3 regions of the Microbacterium sp. LMI13-1-1.1 genome follow, and region 2 is predicted to be linked to each of the others. Evidence: predicted binding sites of a transcription regulator. Region 2 holds the regulator's gene; each other region holds the start of a gene.

Region 1 (5,160 bases), on a different contig from region 2:
GCCCACGGACGTGCGGATGGTCCTGATCGACCCGAAGCGGGTGGAGCTGACGAGCTATGCGGGCGTTCCGCACCTGATCACGCCCATCATCACGAATCCCAAGAAGGCCGCCGAGGCGCTGCAGTGGGTCGTGAAGGAGATGGACATGCGGTACGACGACCTCGCGTCGTTCGGATTCCGCCACATCGACGACTTCAACCGGGCGGTGCGCGCCGGTGAGGTCGAGCTCCCTGTCGGCAGCGAACGCGTGCTCAAGCCGTACCCGTACCTGCTGGTGGTCGTCGACGAGCTCGCAGACCTGATGATGGTCGCCCCGCGCGATGTGGAGGATTCGATCGTCCGCATCACCCAGCTCGCGCGAGCATCCGGAATCCACCTGGTGCTCGCCACCCAGCGCCCCAGCGTCGACGTCGTGACCGGTCTGATCAAGGCCAACGTCCCGTCGCGCCTCGCGTTCGCGGTGACGAGCGTCACAGACAGCCGAGTGATCCTCGACAGCCCCGGTGCCGACAAGCTCATCGGCCAGGGCGATGCGCTGTTCTCGCCGATGGGATCATCCAAGCCGTTCCGTCTGCAGGGAGCGTGGGTCGACGAGAAGGAGATCGACGCGGTCGTCAAGCACGTCACCCGTCAGGCTCGTCCCGACTACCGCGCGGACGTGCAGGAAGCACTCGAGCCCACGAAGAAGAAGGAGGTGGACGAGGACATCGGGGACGACCTCGAGCTTCTCCTCGCGGCCGCCGAACTCATCGTGTCGTCGCAGTTCGGATCGACATCCATGCTGCAGCGCAAGCTGCGCGTCGGATTCGCCAAGGCGGGTCGCCTGATGGACCTCCTCGAGTCGCGAGAGATCGTCGGCCCGTCTGAGGGCTCCAAGGCGCGTGACGTGCTGGCGACGGCCGAGCAGCTGCCCCAGGTCATGGCGAAACTGCGCGGCGACGACGCTCCACAGAAGCCGGCCGCTCCCACTTCTGCCGCAACCGCGGCCGGAGCACCGCACGACCCGGTCGAGGCCCAGTTCCAGGGGCTGCCGGTGGTCGAAGCTGAAGACGACGGCGACGAAGACGCCTGGGGACTGACAGGACGAGACTGATGGCTATTCCACGGCAGCTCCCCAACGCGATCACCATCGCGCGTATACCGCTTGCGGTGATCTTCTTCATCCTGCTCCTGATGGGCGGTACCTACGGGCTCGATGACATCGTCATCCGTTGGGTTGCGGCGATCCTGTTCGTCGTGGGCATCTCCACCGACTGGGTCGACGGCTATCTCGCGCGTCGCCACAACATCGTCACCGACTTCGGCAAGCTGTGGGATCCGATCGCTGACAAGCTGCTCACGGGAGCGGGCTTCATCGGACTCGCCGTGCTCGGGGAGCTCAACTGGTGGGTCGTGATCGTGATCCTGATCCGCGAGTGGGGCATCACGATCCACCGCCTCATGGTCGCGAAGGAGCACGTCGTGGCGGCCGCGTGGATGGGCAAGATCAAGACCGCGGTTCAGGCCGTGGCTCTTTCCTGGGCGCTGCTCCCGCTGCACGTGGTGATAGGACCCCAGCTGTGGGTGGTCGGAACGGCGATCCTGATGATCCTGGCGCTGATCCTCACCGTCGCGAGTGGCATCGACTACATCGTGGCGCAGGTGCGAGGGGCACGGCAGCCGTCGTGACGTCGGCGTCGGAGGTGCTCGCCGCGCTGATCGAGCGTGGCTGGACCCTCGGTATCGCGGAGTCGCTGTCGGGCGGAGCTCTCGCTGCGGAATTCGTCTCGGTGCCAGGCGCGTCGGCGTCGCTGCGAGGAGCGATCGTCGCCTACGCCACCCCTGTGAAGCACACGCTTCTGGGGGTCGACGACGGCCTGCTCGATGCGCACGGGCCCGTGCACCCCGATGTGGCGCTGCAGATGGCGGCTGGGGCGCGTCGCGCGCTGCAGGTCTCCGGAGTCCCTGCTGACGTCGGCGTCTCGACCACGGGGATCGCGGGACCGGACACACCCGACGGTCAGCCCATCGGCACGGTGCACATCGCCGTGGTGACCCCGTACACGTCCGTGAGCGAGGCATTCAGGTTCGACGGCGATCGCGCCCAGGTCCGCGCTCAGACGGTCGATGCGGCCGTGGCCATGCTCGCGCGGATCCTGCGGGAATAGCTGATGCGCGGGTTCCGTTATGTCCTATGTGCTCACACCGAAAGCACAGCGTGCGAAGGTAGATTTTGTGAAGGTCGGTAGGACTAGACTGGCGGTCTCCTCGAGGGAGACCTCGAGAAGGCGATCTGGGAGGAGGTTCCGATGATTCTTGTACGACAGGAAATCGGCGATGTGCTGAGGGACTTCCGCCTGCAGAAGGGGCGTACGCTCCGGCAGGTTGCAAGCAAGGCATCCGTGGCCCTGGGCTATCTCAGTGAGGTCGAGCGGGGCCAGAAAGAGGCGTCGAGCGAGATTCTCGCCTCGGTGGCCGATGCTCTGGATGTTCCCATCTCGATCATCATGCGAGAGGTCGGCGACCGCATCTCCGTTCTCGAGGGCATCCAGGTCTTCCCCGATGTCGTTCCCGATGACCTCGTGGCTTCCGTCGAGCCAGAGCTTTCGCTTCACTGAGCGTCGGATTCTCTTCGTTCTCTGATGCGTCGCAGTGAGTTCCTCCGCGCAGTCGACGCGGAATTCGGCGGTCGAGGGTCGTCGCTCGTCAGTGACCTCATTCTGACCCAGCTCGCCGGACGCACTGCGGACCAGGCTCTGGACGCGGGCGTTCCCCCGCGTGACATCTGGCTGGCGCTGTGCGCCGAGACCGATGTGCCTCAGGAGCGGCGGCACGGCGCCGGGCGCCTCGAGCCGCGCAAGCGATGACCCTCCGACGCATACGACGAGCGTTCGACTAACGACATGCCGTGACGGCGTGTCGTCGAATATGTGTTCGAAACGGGCGTAGTCTTCTGCACAAGTGGTTCGGAGACGGTGTTCTCCCTGTTTCGCGGAGCTGACGACGCAATGTCCGAGGCCCCTCGTACGGTGAACAGCAAGCCGAAGAGCCATACGCCTTGTCGGAGAGTTCCGCCCAGCCGGGAGGACCGCGACAGCCTACAGGCGGCACCACGCGAGCATAAGGAGCACGTCATGCCATCACCCGCTGACCGCGAGAAGTCCCTCGAGACAGCACTCGCCCAGATCGACCGTCAGTTCGGAAAGGGCTCGGTCATGCGACTGGGCAGCGACGAGCGCGCACCCGTCGCCGTCATCCCGACCGGTTCGATCGCTCTCGATGTCGCCCTCGGCGTCGGAGGGCTCCCGCGTGGACGAATCGTCGAGATCTACGGCCCCGAGTCCTCGGGTAAGACGACGCTCACGCTGCACGCGATTGCAAACGCCCAGCGTGCCGGCGGGATCGCCGCCTTCATCGATGCCGAGCATGCGCTCGACCCCGACTACGCCGCGAAGCTCGGTGTCGACATCGACGCTCTTCTCGTCTCGCAGCCCGATACGGGTGAGCAGGCGCTCGAGATCGCGGACATGCTCGTCCGCTCCGGCGCCATCGATCTGATCGTCATCGACTCCGTCGCGGCTCTCGTGCCTCGGGCTGAGATCGAGGGCGAGATGGGTGACTCCCACGTGGGTCTGCAGGCTCGACTGATGTCGCAGGCACTGCGAAAGCTCACGGGTGGACTCAACCAGACGAACACCACGATGATCTTCATCAACCAGCTGCGCGAGAAGATCGGCGTCTTCTTCGGATCGCCCGAGACCACCGCGGGTGGAAAGGCGCTGAAGTTCTACGCGTCGGTCCGCATGGACATCCGCCGCATCGAGACGCTGAAGGACGGCACCGATGCAGTCGGAAACCGCACCAGGGTCAAGGTGGTGAAGAACAAGATGGCACCGCCGTTCAAGCAGGCGGAGTTCGACATCCTGTATGGCGTCGGCATCTCGCGCGAGGGCAGCCTGATCGACTTCGGTGTCGAGCACGCCATCGTGAAGAAGTCCGGATCGTGGTACACCTACGACGGCGACCAGCTGGGCCAGGGCAAGGAGAACGCGCGGACGTTCCTCCTCAAGAACCCGGATGTCGCGCTTGCAATCGAGACGCAGATCAAGCAGAAGCTCGGCATCGGAGGAGCCACCGAGGCGCCTGCTGACGAGCTCGCCGAGCGTCGTCCGGCATGAGCGTGATGGTTCGCGGTTGGGGAACACCCGGAGTGAACCATGAGTGATGGCGGGGGCGGGCCTGAGCAGCTCGCCCCCATCATCCCCCTTTTCGGTCGTGACGACACACGCGCGAAGTCGGTCGACCGGGAAGGTCCGGAGGTCGAAAGCGCGATAGCTCGTTCGGCGCCAGACGCCGGGGTGTGGCAGTCGACAGGGGGCATCTCGAGCCGAGATTCGAATCCCGTCGCGCCCATCGACTCTCGTGGGCCCAGTGAGCGTCATCCTGCTCGCGGCGCAGCGGCTCGGTCCGCACCGCGTCTGCGCGCGTTGCAGTTGCAGGATCTGGGATCCGACGATGTCCCGGGCGTCGACCCCTCTCAATTGCGTGCCGACGCAGAAGAGCTACTCGTCCGCAAGCTGCGGACTCGTTCGCTCTCTCTGTCGGAAGCGCGGATGGTGCTGAGGGGCTATGAAAAGAACGCCGTGCGGCTCGATGCGGGTGCGATCGATGATGTGATCGATGATTTCTGTCGACGAGGGTACCTAGACGACACACTCCTCGCCGGCCAGCTGGTGACATCCGGGATCGAGCGCAAGGGGCAGGGGCGAGTTGCGCTGTCGAGGGCGCTCTCGCAGCGGGGCATCCCTCGCGATGTGATCGATGCGGCCCTTGACGACATTCCCGACGATGACGCCGAGCGCGCACTCGAGTACGCACGCTCGAAAGCACGAGCCATGTCTCGTCTCGACGGCGACACAGCGCTGCGACGTCTGGTCGGTCAGCTGTCCCGCCGTGGCTACAACGGCTCGGTCGCGATGACAGCCGCCAAGTCTGCCCTTGCTGAGGCCTCTTTCGGCTCGTCTTCATCCGGGGTTCGATTCGTCGACTCGGACTGACTGAGGCGAGGGGCTCGAGCCCCTCGCCTCAGCGGCGGTGGCGCGCAACCGCTCGTAGAATGGGGGGATCATGAATATCCCTCGCAGTGAGCCGACGATCATCGCGTCATCGTCCGCAGCAATC
Region 2 (5,160 bases):
ACCTTCGAGGACGCGTGCCGTTCATCACGACGTGGGTGTCGATGCAGGATGCCGTCGTCGTCGTCCCCGTGCTGATCGGGATCGGTGTCGTGCTGGCCGCGCTCTCGGCGGGCTTCGCGATCCGGCGCTGGCTTCGCACATGAGCGGCTCGCCGGTATAGACTGACAGGCTGTCGTGCGCCCGACTCGGGCTCTGGAACACTGCGCGACACGGATCAGGAGAGAATCATGCCCAGGGAACGCGGGGAGAAGGTCATCGCGACCAATCGTCGCGCACGTCACGACTACAACATCGAGAAGTCGTACGAGGCGGGGATGGTGCTCACCGGCACCGAGGTCAAGTCGTTGCGTCAGGGACGCGCGAACCTCAGCGACGGGTATGCGTTCGTCAAGGGGAACGAGGTCTTCCTCGATTCCGTGCACATTCCGGAGTACTCGCAGGGGCACTGGACCAACCACTCCGCCAAGCGCGTCCGCAAGCTGCTGCTGCACCGCGAGGAGATCGCGAAGCTGCAGCATGCGGTGTCCGCCGGCGGCTACACGCTGATCCCGCTGAAGCTGTACTTCTCGGACGGTCGGGCCAAGGTCGAGATCGCCCTCGCCAAGGGCAAGAAGGAATACGACAAGCGTCAGACGCTGCGTGAGCGTCAGGACACCCGCGAGGCCGACCGCGCCATGCGCCTGCGCAACCGCGTCGGGGAGTGATCAGCGCGCGGGCGTGAAGCCGAACACGCGTCCGAGAAAGCCGAGCTCCCTCTCGAGTGCGTCGATGATGGTCTCGCTCGCACGGAAGCCGTGGCCCTCACCCGGGTAGAGCACATACTCGTGCTCGACGCCTCGCTGCGCCAGCGCGTCGCGGATCGCTTCGGACTGCGACGGCGGCACGACACGGTCCTCCGCTCCCTGCATGAGCAGCACGGGCACGCCGATCCGATCGGCATGCGTCAGGGGAGAACGATCGACGTAGAGCGCCTCGGCCTCGGGCAGCGGTCCCACCAGGCCCTCGACGTAGTGCGCCTCGAAGTCGTGCGAGTGCTCGGTCAGCATCCGCAGATCGGCCACTCCGTATCGGCTGATGCCCGCGGCGAACGTGCCGCCCCGCACCAGCGACGAGAGCACCGTCCAGCCGCCGGCCGAGCCCCCGCGGATCGCGATGCGGTCGGGGTCGGCGAGCCCGGCGTCGGCGAGGCCGCGCGCTGCGGCGATCACATCGTCGACGTCGACCACGCCCCATCCGCCGTCGAGTCGTTCTCGGTAGGCGCGCCCGTATCCCGTCGATCCGCCGTAGTTGACGTCGAGCACGCCGATGCCGCGGCTGGTCCAGAACGCGATGGCCGCGGACGAGGCGCCCGTCACATGGGCGGTCGGGCCGCCGTGCACGAGCACGAGGTAGGGCGGGAGCTCGTCGTCCGCGGCTGAAGCCGACGGATTCACGGGCTCGTAGACGAAAGCATGGACAGGGCCGTGAGCGCCATCGACCAGGATCTCTGATGCTGCGGGCATCCACGTCGGGTCGGCCGGCGTCGCTCCCGCGACCACCTCTATGTCGCCGGAGTCGACGTCGACGCACCAGACACCTGGCGCGGTCGTCGAGCTGTTGCCGGAGAGGAGCACTCGGGTGCCTGCGACATCATCGATGCTGACATGGCCGTCGGCGGGAACGGGGATGCGGTGGGCACCGCCGTCCCGCTCGATGACGTCCACCTCGTCGCGTCCGTTCGTGCGCACCGCCACGATGCGACCGTCGGCGAGCGGTCGATACCAGCGATTGCCGAGCACCCAGAGTCCGTACCCCGTGTCGGCGTCCGTGTCGGCGATCCGCTCTGCGGGACCGACCGCTTCGCGGCCGTCGACGTGCTGTCGGTGCAGCGCCCAGCGACCGGAAGGGTCATCCGAGTACAGGATCTCGCCGTCGTCCGTCCACTCCGGCTGGAGGGCGGCTCGCGTGGGCAGCTCCGTCCGGCCGGTGCCGTCGGAGAGCACCAGCGACGCGTGCTGCCACGGCATCCGTTCGCCCGACCATTCGACCCACGCGGCGCGAGTCCCGTCTGGAGACAGTGCAGGATGCGCGTAGAACGACTCTCCCTCCACGAGCACCTTCAGCAGCGTCGGATCGTCGGAGGCGGACCCGTCTGTCGGGATCTCGACGATGCCGCGCTGGTGCGGGTCGACCGAGAGGTCCTCCCGCACCGCGAACAGTCGCCCGTTCTGCAGGCGCAGGCCGCCATGTGCCGGCCCCGCGGGAGTCAGGGGCATCGGGGCGCCACCGCGGGGCATCCGATGCACACGCTGATCCTTGGCCTCGACGAAGAACAGTGTCCCGTCGGCATCCGCCGTCCACGCCCCTCCGCCGTACTCGTGCACGCGCGACCGTGCACTCCAGGGCGCGGGGAGGATCTCGGCGCCGCTCGAACTTCGTACGGTCAGGCGACCGCCCTCGGCAGGCACCGACTCGCCCCACCAGATGTCATCGCCGACGAAGGCGGCGCCGTCGATCCTCGGAGACGACGCGGCGATCCGGTCGGGAGTGAACGGAGAGGGCCAGGTACCGAACGGCGACGACATGGTTCGAGCCTATGGTGCACCGGCTCACGGCGTCACACAGGGTGGGTTTCGGGCCAGGCGACGAGGTCTCCGAGAATGCACGATCCCGGAGGCTCGTGTGCGGAGAGGGTCAGACGGAGCGGAGCACCGCGACGATCTTGCCGAGCACGACGGCCTCGTCGCCGAGGATCGGCTCGAAAGCGGAGTTCCGAGGCAGCAGCCACGTGTGGCCGTCTCGTCGCCGGAGTACCTTGACGGTGGCCTCGCCGTCGAGCATGGCGGCCACGATCTCACCGTTCTCTGCGCTGTTCTGCGAACGGACGACGACCCAGTCGCCATCGCAGATCGCGGCGTCGATCATCGACTCGCCCGACACCTTGAGCATGAACAGGTCGCCCTTGCCGACGAGCTGACGGGGGAGCGGGAAGATCTCCTCGACCTGCTGGTCGGCGGTGATCGGAACGCCGGCGGCGATGCGCCCGACGAGGGGAACCAGTGCGGCGTCTCCGACGGGCGTCGCCACATCGGCAGGGTTCTCACCGCTCGTGCCGGGGAGGTCGATGAGCACCTCCATCGCGCGGGTCTTTCCCGGATCGCGGCGCAGATATCCGCTGAGCTCGAGCTGACCCAGCTGATGAGTCACGCTGGACAGTGACTTGAGTCCGACGGCGTCGCCGATCTCGCGCATGCTCGGCGGGTAGCCGTAGTGACTGATCGACGTCTGGATGACCTCGAGGATCGCCATCTGCTTCGGGCTCAGGCTCTTCCGGCGACGAGTGCGCGGGGCGTCGGCCTCGGGGGCGGAGTTGTCGCTCATGGTGCTCCTCAGGTGTGCGATCCGGCGTCTCAGTTCGAATGTCGGAGGCCCGTGATGGGGTGTTCCTATCGAAACCGTATCCGAGAAACGTGACGATGTGGAAGATCTGTTCGAGCGTGTCGGCCGATTCTCGCACTTCTGTTTCGAAGAACGCTTGACAGATGTTCGAATTCGAAGATAACTTCGGTACGTAGCTTCGCATCCCCGGCTCCCGGCCGAGGCGCGGATGCGAACGCTACGCCAACTTCACCGCCCACGCGGTAGATGCAGAGGAGCACGACATGAGCACCATCACCTTCAGCAGTGCAGCAGTCCTTCCGGCTCGTCCGGCGACGCGGCTCCGGCTGACGGCGCGTGGTCGACGCGTCGTGCTCGCCGTCGCCGCGGTGCCCCTCGCCGTCGGAATCGCCTTCGCGGCGATCAGCGGCGGCAGCGCGATGGCCTCGGGCGAGCAGACGGCGACGGCGACGTTCGCGACCGTGACCGTGATGCCGGGCGACACCCTCTGGTCGATCGCAGAGGGCATCGCGCCCGAGGCCGATCCGCGCGACGTGATCGGCGACATCACACGGCTGAACCTGCTGCGCGGCGGGGAGCTGCAGATCGGTCAGGAGCTGGCGATTCCGGCGCAGTACTCGGAGTGAGCCCGATTTCGCCCGATTCGTGGAACGAGGCGGGGGAGTTCCCCTTCATACTCGGTCTCCACGGGCATTCATGGGGCGAACGCGGCCTACCATGGGAAGGGTGACTGCATCACTCGACGACCTGCCACTTCGCGACGACCTCCGGGGGCTCACGCCGTACGGAGCGCCTCAAGCGCCTCTCCCGATCGCACTGAACGTCAACGAGAACACGCATCCGGTTCCGGACGCCGTGGCCAGCGATATCCTCGATGACATCGCGGTCGCGCTCCGAGACGTCAACCGCTACCCGGATCGTGAGTTCACCACGCTGCGCGAGGGGTTCGCCGAGTACCTCGGCCACGGTCTCGAGGCGGATCAGATCTGGGCGGGCAACGGGTCGAATGAGGTCCTTCAGCACATCCTGCAGGCATTCGGGGGGCCGGGTCGTACGGCGTTCAGCTTCAGCCCGACCTACTCGATGTACCCGCTGATCTCGAAGGGGACCGGGGCGCGGTGGGTCGCCGGCGCCAGGCAGCCCGACTATACGATCACGCCCGATGAGGCGGCGGCCCAGGTCAGGGAGGTCGACCCCGATGTCATCCTCCTGTGCTCCCCGAACAACCCGACGGGCACACCGCTCGGTCTTGACGTGGTCGAAGCGGTCTACGAGGCATCGACGGGGATCGTGGTCGTCGACGAGGCCTACCAGGAGTTCGCGCCGCGCGAGGCGGCCTCCGCCCTGACACTGCTCGACGGGCGCCCTCGGCTCGCCGTGTCTCGCACCATGAGCAAGGCCTTCGCGTTCGCGGGTGCTCGCGTGGGCTACCTCGCCGCCGATCCCGCCTTCATCGACGCCCTGAGGCTCGTGCGTCTGCCGTACCACCTCAGCGCTCTCACTCAGGCGGCGGCGGTGGCCGCACTGCGCAACTCCGACGTGATGCTGGGCATGGTCGAGGAGATCGTCGAGCAGCGGGATCGCATCTCGGCGACGCTCGAGGCCCTCGGCTACACGCCGCACGAGTCGTGGTCGAACTTCGTCCTCTTCGGGGGCGTGGCAGAGCCTCAGAAGGTCTGGCAGCAGCTGTACGACCGGGGAGTGCTGATCCGCGACGTCGGGATCCCCGGACACCTCCGCGTCACCGCCGGCACCGAGGCGGAGACCACCGCGTTCCTCGAT
Region 3 (5,160 bases), 130 kb from region 2:
GGCGACGGCGAAGGCGGATGCCACGACGAGCAGCGTGCTCATCGGCAGGATGTAGCGGAAGTCGCGGCGGATCGACCGCAACGACGTGGTCAGGCTCTCCCAGAACAGCATCACCGGGAGGAACAGCAGCAGCACGGTCTCCGGCGGCAGCTGGATCTCGCGCAGCTGCGGCACGAAGCCGAGCAGCAGCCCCAGGATGACGAGCACGAGCGGCAGTGCGAGCCGCACACGCGGCGCGAGCATCGTGCCAACGAGGATCGTGAGTCCGATCAGGACGGTGACCTCGAGTCCTTCCATCTGAACCTCCCGGGTACCGCAGGATCAAGCTGTGCGATCCCAGATGGCATCGAACCCCGCCCAGAGCACAGCGCATCGCACTGCCACCGTATTCCCGCTACGGCCGAATGGCGAGACCCCGAATCAGTCGAGTTCTTCGGTCAGCTCGAACCAGCGGAGTTCGAGCTGCTCGATCTCCGCCTGCTGATCGCTGATCGCCTTCATCTTGTCGCCGAGGCCCGCGAAGTCGGACTGGTCGTGTTCCGCGAGAGCGGACTTCGCCTTGTCGACCTGCTGGGTGAGCTTCTGGATGCGGCGCTCGAGCGACGAGACCTCCTTCTGCGCCGAACGCAGGGCGGCGCCGTCGAGGCTGGAGGCCGTCTTCTCGGTGTTGACGGCAGTCTGAGACTTGCCGGGCGCCGAGGTCTGCAGCTGACGCAGCCGCAGGTATTCGTCGACGCCGCCGGGCAGATGCCGAAGGTGGCCGTCGAGGATCGCGAACTGCTGGTCGGTCACGCGCTCGAGGAAATACCGGTCATGGCTGACGACCAGCAGGGTTCCCGACCACGAGTCCAGGAGATCCTCGATGGCCGCGAGCATGTCGGTGTCGAGATCGTTGGTCGGCTCGTCGAGGATCAGCACGTTGGGCTGGTCGAGGAGCACGAGCAGCAGCTGCAGTCGCCGCTGCTGGCCTCCCGAGAGATCCTTCACCGGGGTGGAGAGCTGCGCGGAGTCGAAGCCGAGCCGCTCGAGCAGCTGCCCGGGCGTGAGCTCCTGCGCCTTCGAGCCCGACCCCATCGTGTACGAGGTGCGCAGCCGCGAGATCACGACTCGCACCGGCTCGCGCCGCACATCTTCGAGTTCGTCGAGGCGCTGCGTGAGCGTCTTGACCTTCACGGTCGAGCCGCGCTTCACGCGGCCGACGGTCGGCTCGACGGTGCCGGCGATGAGGCCCAGCAGCGTCGACTTGCCGGCGCCGTTGACGCCGAGGATGCCGGTGCGCTCCCCCGGCGCGATGCGCCATTCGACGTCACGCAGCACCTCTCGCGTGCCGCCGTCGACGGTCGGATAGGTGACTCCCACGTCGAGCAGGTCCACGACGTCCTTGCCCAGGCGCGACACCGCGAGCGACTGCAGAGAGATCTTGTCGCGGATCTCGGGCACGTCGGCGATGAGCTCGTTGGCGGCGTCGATGCGGAACTTCGGCTTCGCGGTGCGAGCAGGGGCGCCTCGGCGCAGCCACGCGAGCTCCTTCTTCGCGAGGTTCTGTCGCTTGGCCTCGGTGGCGGCCGACATCCGGTCGCGTTCGACGCGCTGCAGAATGTATGCGGCGTACCCGCCCTCGAAGGGCTCGACGATACGGTCGTGCACCTCCCAGGTCTCGGTCGAGATCTCGTCGAGGAACCATCGGTCGTGAGTCACGACCATGAGCGCTCCGGAGTTCGGGCTCCACCTCTTCTTGAGGTGCCCGGCCAACCAGGTGATGGCTTCGACGTCGAGATGGTTGGTGGGCTCGTCGAGCGCGATGACGTCCCAGTCACCCGTCAGCAGCTTGGCGAGCGAGACGCGACGACGTTGACCACCGCTGAGAGAGCCGATCTCGGCATCCCACGGCAGGTCCTTCAGCAGTCCCTCGATGACATCACGGATGCGGGGGTCGCCCGCCCACTCGTATTCCGGGGTGTCTCCGACGACCGCGGCGCTGATCGTGAGGTCGTCGCTGAGGGTGTCGGCCTGGTCGAGGACGCCGATGGTCGTTCCGCCGCGCACCGTGACGCGGCCCGAGCTCGGCTCCTTGAGGCCTGCCAGCATCCCCAGGAGGCTCGACTTGCCGTCGCCGTTGCGGCCGACGATGCCGATGCGGTCACCTTCTTCGATGCCGAGGGTCACGGAGTCGAAGACGACCCTCGTCGGATATTCGAGATGAAGGGCTTCTGCCCCGAGAAGATGTGCCATATCACTCCCCAGGGTAGTCGGGCACGCTGGGTGAGCCGGTCAGCTGAGCGCTGCGGTGACAGCGGAAGCATGGCGCGCCTCCATCTCGGCATCCCAGACGCCCAGGAGCTGGAAGGTCGCGATGCGGAACACGAGGGCGCGGATGATGTGCTGGCGCCCGTCTGCTCTCTCGTCTGCGAGCCTCAGCATGTCCGCCGGTGCGAGACGATGCCAGCACGCGGCATCGGCCAACACGATCGCGTCGGCGAAGCCAACCCGGACGCCAGTAAGGAGCCCAGTCGATGATCACCGGGGGTTGCCCCCGTTCGAACATCACGTTGCCGAGAAGATCGCCGTGGATGATCTGGGCCGGGGCGGTGACGGGGCGGAAGGCGGCAGCGAGTCGCCGGAGTGTGTCGCCGGGCGGCAGGTCTTCTTCTTGCCAGGCGATCCTGTCCGACCGCGCCCAGGGGTCGCGTGCGGCATCGAGGACGTCCGGACGATCGATGTCTGCGACAGCTCCATGAAACGCCGCGGCGGTGGCGAGCACGTCGGACACGCGGGTCTCATCCGTGTGACCGGGCAGCCACTCCCAGGCCTCCCAGCCGGCGATCGTCCACGCTCCGGATGCCGACGGGATCGGGCGCGGCGTGCGGAATGCCGAGGTGTGCGGCAGATGCGCGAGGACGTTCGCCTTCCACAGCGTCTCGCCGTCTCCGGCCGAGGGGCGCAGGACTGTGTCGGCCGCGCGCCAGGTGAGACCGCGGCCTCCGGGGAGGTTCCGGAGGTCCTCGTGATCCGCAGCGGGGATCCCGAAGTCCGCGAGCACCGCGTTCGAGGGTGACATCGCGGTCGTCTGATCCGAGGCTATGACAGCGCGTGCGGTGGCGGTGGCGGTGGGCCGAAGAGTTCGGGGAGGGACGCGGTGAATGCGTCGAAGTGGCTGTACCAGATGGTGTGCGCGGCCCCGGGGATGCTGCGGACATCAGCGCCGTTCGCCGCGAATCTGCGGGCGTCGTCGTCGCTGACCCATGCGCTCGGTTCTGCCCGCAGGACGATCGAGCCGGCTTCGGGAAGCCAGGAGTGATCCGTGTCGCAGGAGATCGACACTGTCGTCGCCGGGTCGAAGAGTGCGGCGGCGCGAGCCTCCACCTCGGCATCCTGCGCGGAGTAGAAGGGGCGGGATCTGAGCAGATCTTCCGGAGACAGGCGCGCTCTGCGGTCGCGTGCATACTGCGCCGTGAGAGCCGCGCGGTCGTGTCCCCCGGTCAGACAGAGCGCCGAGTCGACATACACAGACAGGTCGGGCTGCAGCATCTCGGCGGACGCGGCGAGAACGGTCGCGCCGTAGGAGTGGCCGATGGCTGCGAGTGGGCGCCCGGGGGCGAGGTGCCCGACCGTCTCGACCACCGAGGCCGCGGCACGCGCGACCGTGAGCTGCGGGTCGCGCTCCGACAGGCCGTGACCGGGCAGATCGAGAGCGATCACGCGGTGGCCGTTGGCTGTGAGCGGCGGGATCAGGCGCCACCAGCTCTCGGACGACCCCATCATTCCGTGCAGCAGGAGCACCGTGCCTGGGCCTGTTCCGGTGTCGATCGCGTGGAGGAGCATCCCGTCAGTGTTGCACGCTTCCGTTACTCTTCCGTGATCATATCCAGATCGGAATGTTTCGTATTTATCTTCGAATGTCGGTGGTCTCTGATCTACTTATGACATGACAGCACTGCTCGACGCGACGGACGCACAGATGGCGACACTCGCCGATCTCGTCGACGCGCTGCAGGTCGCGGAGGCGACGCTGAGCAGCATGAGCGCCGCACGCGACGGGCTGCTGGCCATCGCCGGACGACTGGCGGTGGACATCGCCAAGCAGGGCGATCACCCCGACAGAGGCGACCACTCTCTTCGCACCGTGGCTGCCGAGATCGGTGCAGTGCAGCGCGTCAGCGATCGCACGATCGAGCGCCGGATGGCGGCCGCAGAGCTGCTGGTCGACCAGTTTCCGGCCGTGTGGGCGGCGCAGGGGGCTGGGCGGATCAGCTCGGCTCATTCTCGGGTGATCGTCGACGCGGGGTCGGGTATCGAGTCGCCCAGCGATCGTGAGAAGTACTCCGCGGTCATCCTTCCGATCGCCGAGGCGGAGTCGCCCAACCGTCTGCGCACCCTGGCGCGACGAGTGGCCGAGCGGTTCGCTCCGACGACGGTGTCGGAGAGACACCGTCGAGCGAGGTCTCAACGACGCGTCTGGGTGACGGATAGCGAAGACGGGATGGCGGCGCTGCACACGCACGCGCCCGCCGCGCTCGTCCACGGCATGTTCGACCGTCTCTCGCAGATGGCGCACGCACTGCGCAACGAGAACCTTCGCGCGAGGCGACAGGCAGCTCGCGACGGCAGCGAGTTCGAGCCGGACGATCGGACGGTCGATGAGATCCGTGCCGATCTGCTCGCCGATCTCGTGCTCAGCGGGCAGCCGACAGGTCACGACAGCGAAGACGGGCTGCTCGGTGCCATCAACGCCCGGATCGAGATCACTGTTCCGGTGACGACGCTGATGGATGATGACGCGCACGCCGCGCCTGATGCCGATGCGGCACCGCCGGCCGAACTCGATGGGCGGACCCCGATCGATGTCGACACGGCGCGCAAGATGGCAGGCCAGACGAAGGGGTGGGACCGAGTGCTGACGCATCCGATCAGCGGTCGAGTCCTCGCGGTCGACCGGTATCGACCGAGCCGTCACCTGCGCAGGCATCTGCGTGCGCGTGACCAGCGATGCCGCTTCCCCACCTGCGGGATCGTGGCTCGCAAATGCGATCTAGACCACAATCATGCTGCCTCGACGGGTGGCGCGACCTGCGAGACGAACCTCGCGTCCTTCTGTCGCCGACATCATGTTCTGAAACACCACTCCCCCTGGCACGTCGAGCAGAAGCCAGGCGGAGTCGT

What was found. Region 2 encodes LexA, which represses DNA repair genes until DNA is damaged. Its sites were predicted from a motif close to TCGAACANNTGTTCGA; they were not measured.
Region 1: a site for LexA is predicted at 2,902-2,917, ahead of recA (recombinase RecA). Genes of this name have one in related genera too.
Region 3: a site for LexA is predicted at 3,881-3,896, ahead of MRBLMI13_RS15500 (HNH endonuclease signature motif containing protein). Genes of this name have one in related genera too.

What each region holds. Positions count from the first base shown of each region.
Region 1 covers NZ_JBFPNL010000001.1:479,994-485,153, forward strand. The annotation lists gene MRBLMI13_RS02245 (FtsK/SpoIIIE family DNA translocase) at 1-1,093, shown strand, start outside; gene pgsA (CDP-diacylglycerol--glycerol-3-phosphate 3-phosphatidyltransferase) at 1,093-1,668, shown strand; gene MRBLMI13_RS02255 (CinA family protein) at 1,665-2,147, shown strand; gene MRBLMI13_RS02260 (helix-turn-helix domain-containing protein) at 2,289-2,597, shown strand; gene MRBLMI13_RS02265 (DUF3046 domain-containing protein) at 2,622-2,846, shown strand; gene recA (recombinase RecA) at 3,114-4,157, shown strand; gene MRBLMI13_RS02275 (regulatory protein RecX) at 4,593-5,036, shown strand; gene miaB (tRNA (N6-isopentenyl adenosine(37)-C2)-methylthiotransferase MiaB) at 5,107-5,160, shown strand, end outside.
Region 2 covers NZ_JBFPNL010000006.1:556,761-561,920, forward strand. The annotation lists gene ftsX (permease-like cell division protein FtsX) at 1-143, shown strand, start outside; gene smpB (SsrA-binding protein SmpB) at 228-704, shown strand; gene MRBLMI13_RS16105 (S9 family peptidase) at 705-2,564, opposite strand; gene lexA (transcriptional repressor LexA) at 2,674-3,360, opposite strand; gene MRBLMI13_RS16115 (LysM peptidoglycan-binding domain-containing protein) at 3,642-4,004, shown strand; gene MRBLMI13_RS16120 (histidinol-phosphate transaminase) at 4,096-5,160, shown strand, end outside.
Region 3 covers NZ_JBFPNL010000006.1:428,830-433,989, reverse strand. The annotation lists gene MRBLMI13_RS15520 (Na+/H+ antiporter) at 1-297, opposite strand, end outside; gene MRBLMI13_RS15515 (ABC-F family ATP-binding cassette domain-containing protein) at 421-2,232, opposite strand; gene MRBLMI13_RS15510 (hypothetical protein) at 2,272-2,421, opposite strand; gene MRBLMI13_RS15505 (alpha/beta fold hydrolase) at 3,079-3,822, opposite strand; gene MRBLMI13_RS15500 (HNH endonuclease signature motif containing protein) at 3,926-5,160, shown strand, end outside.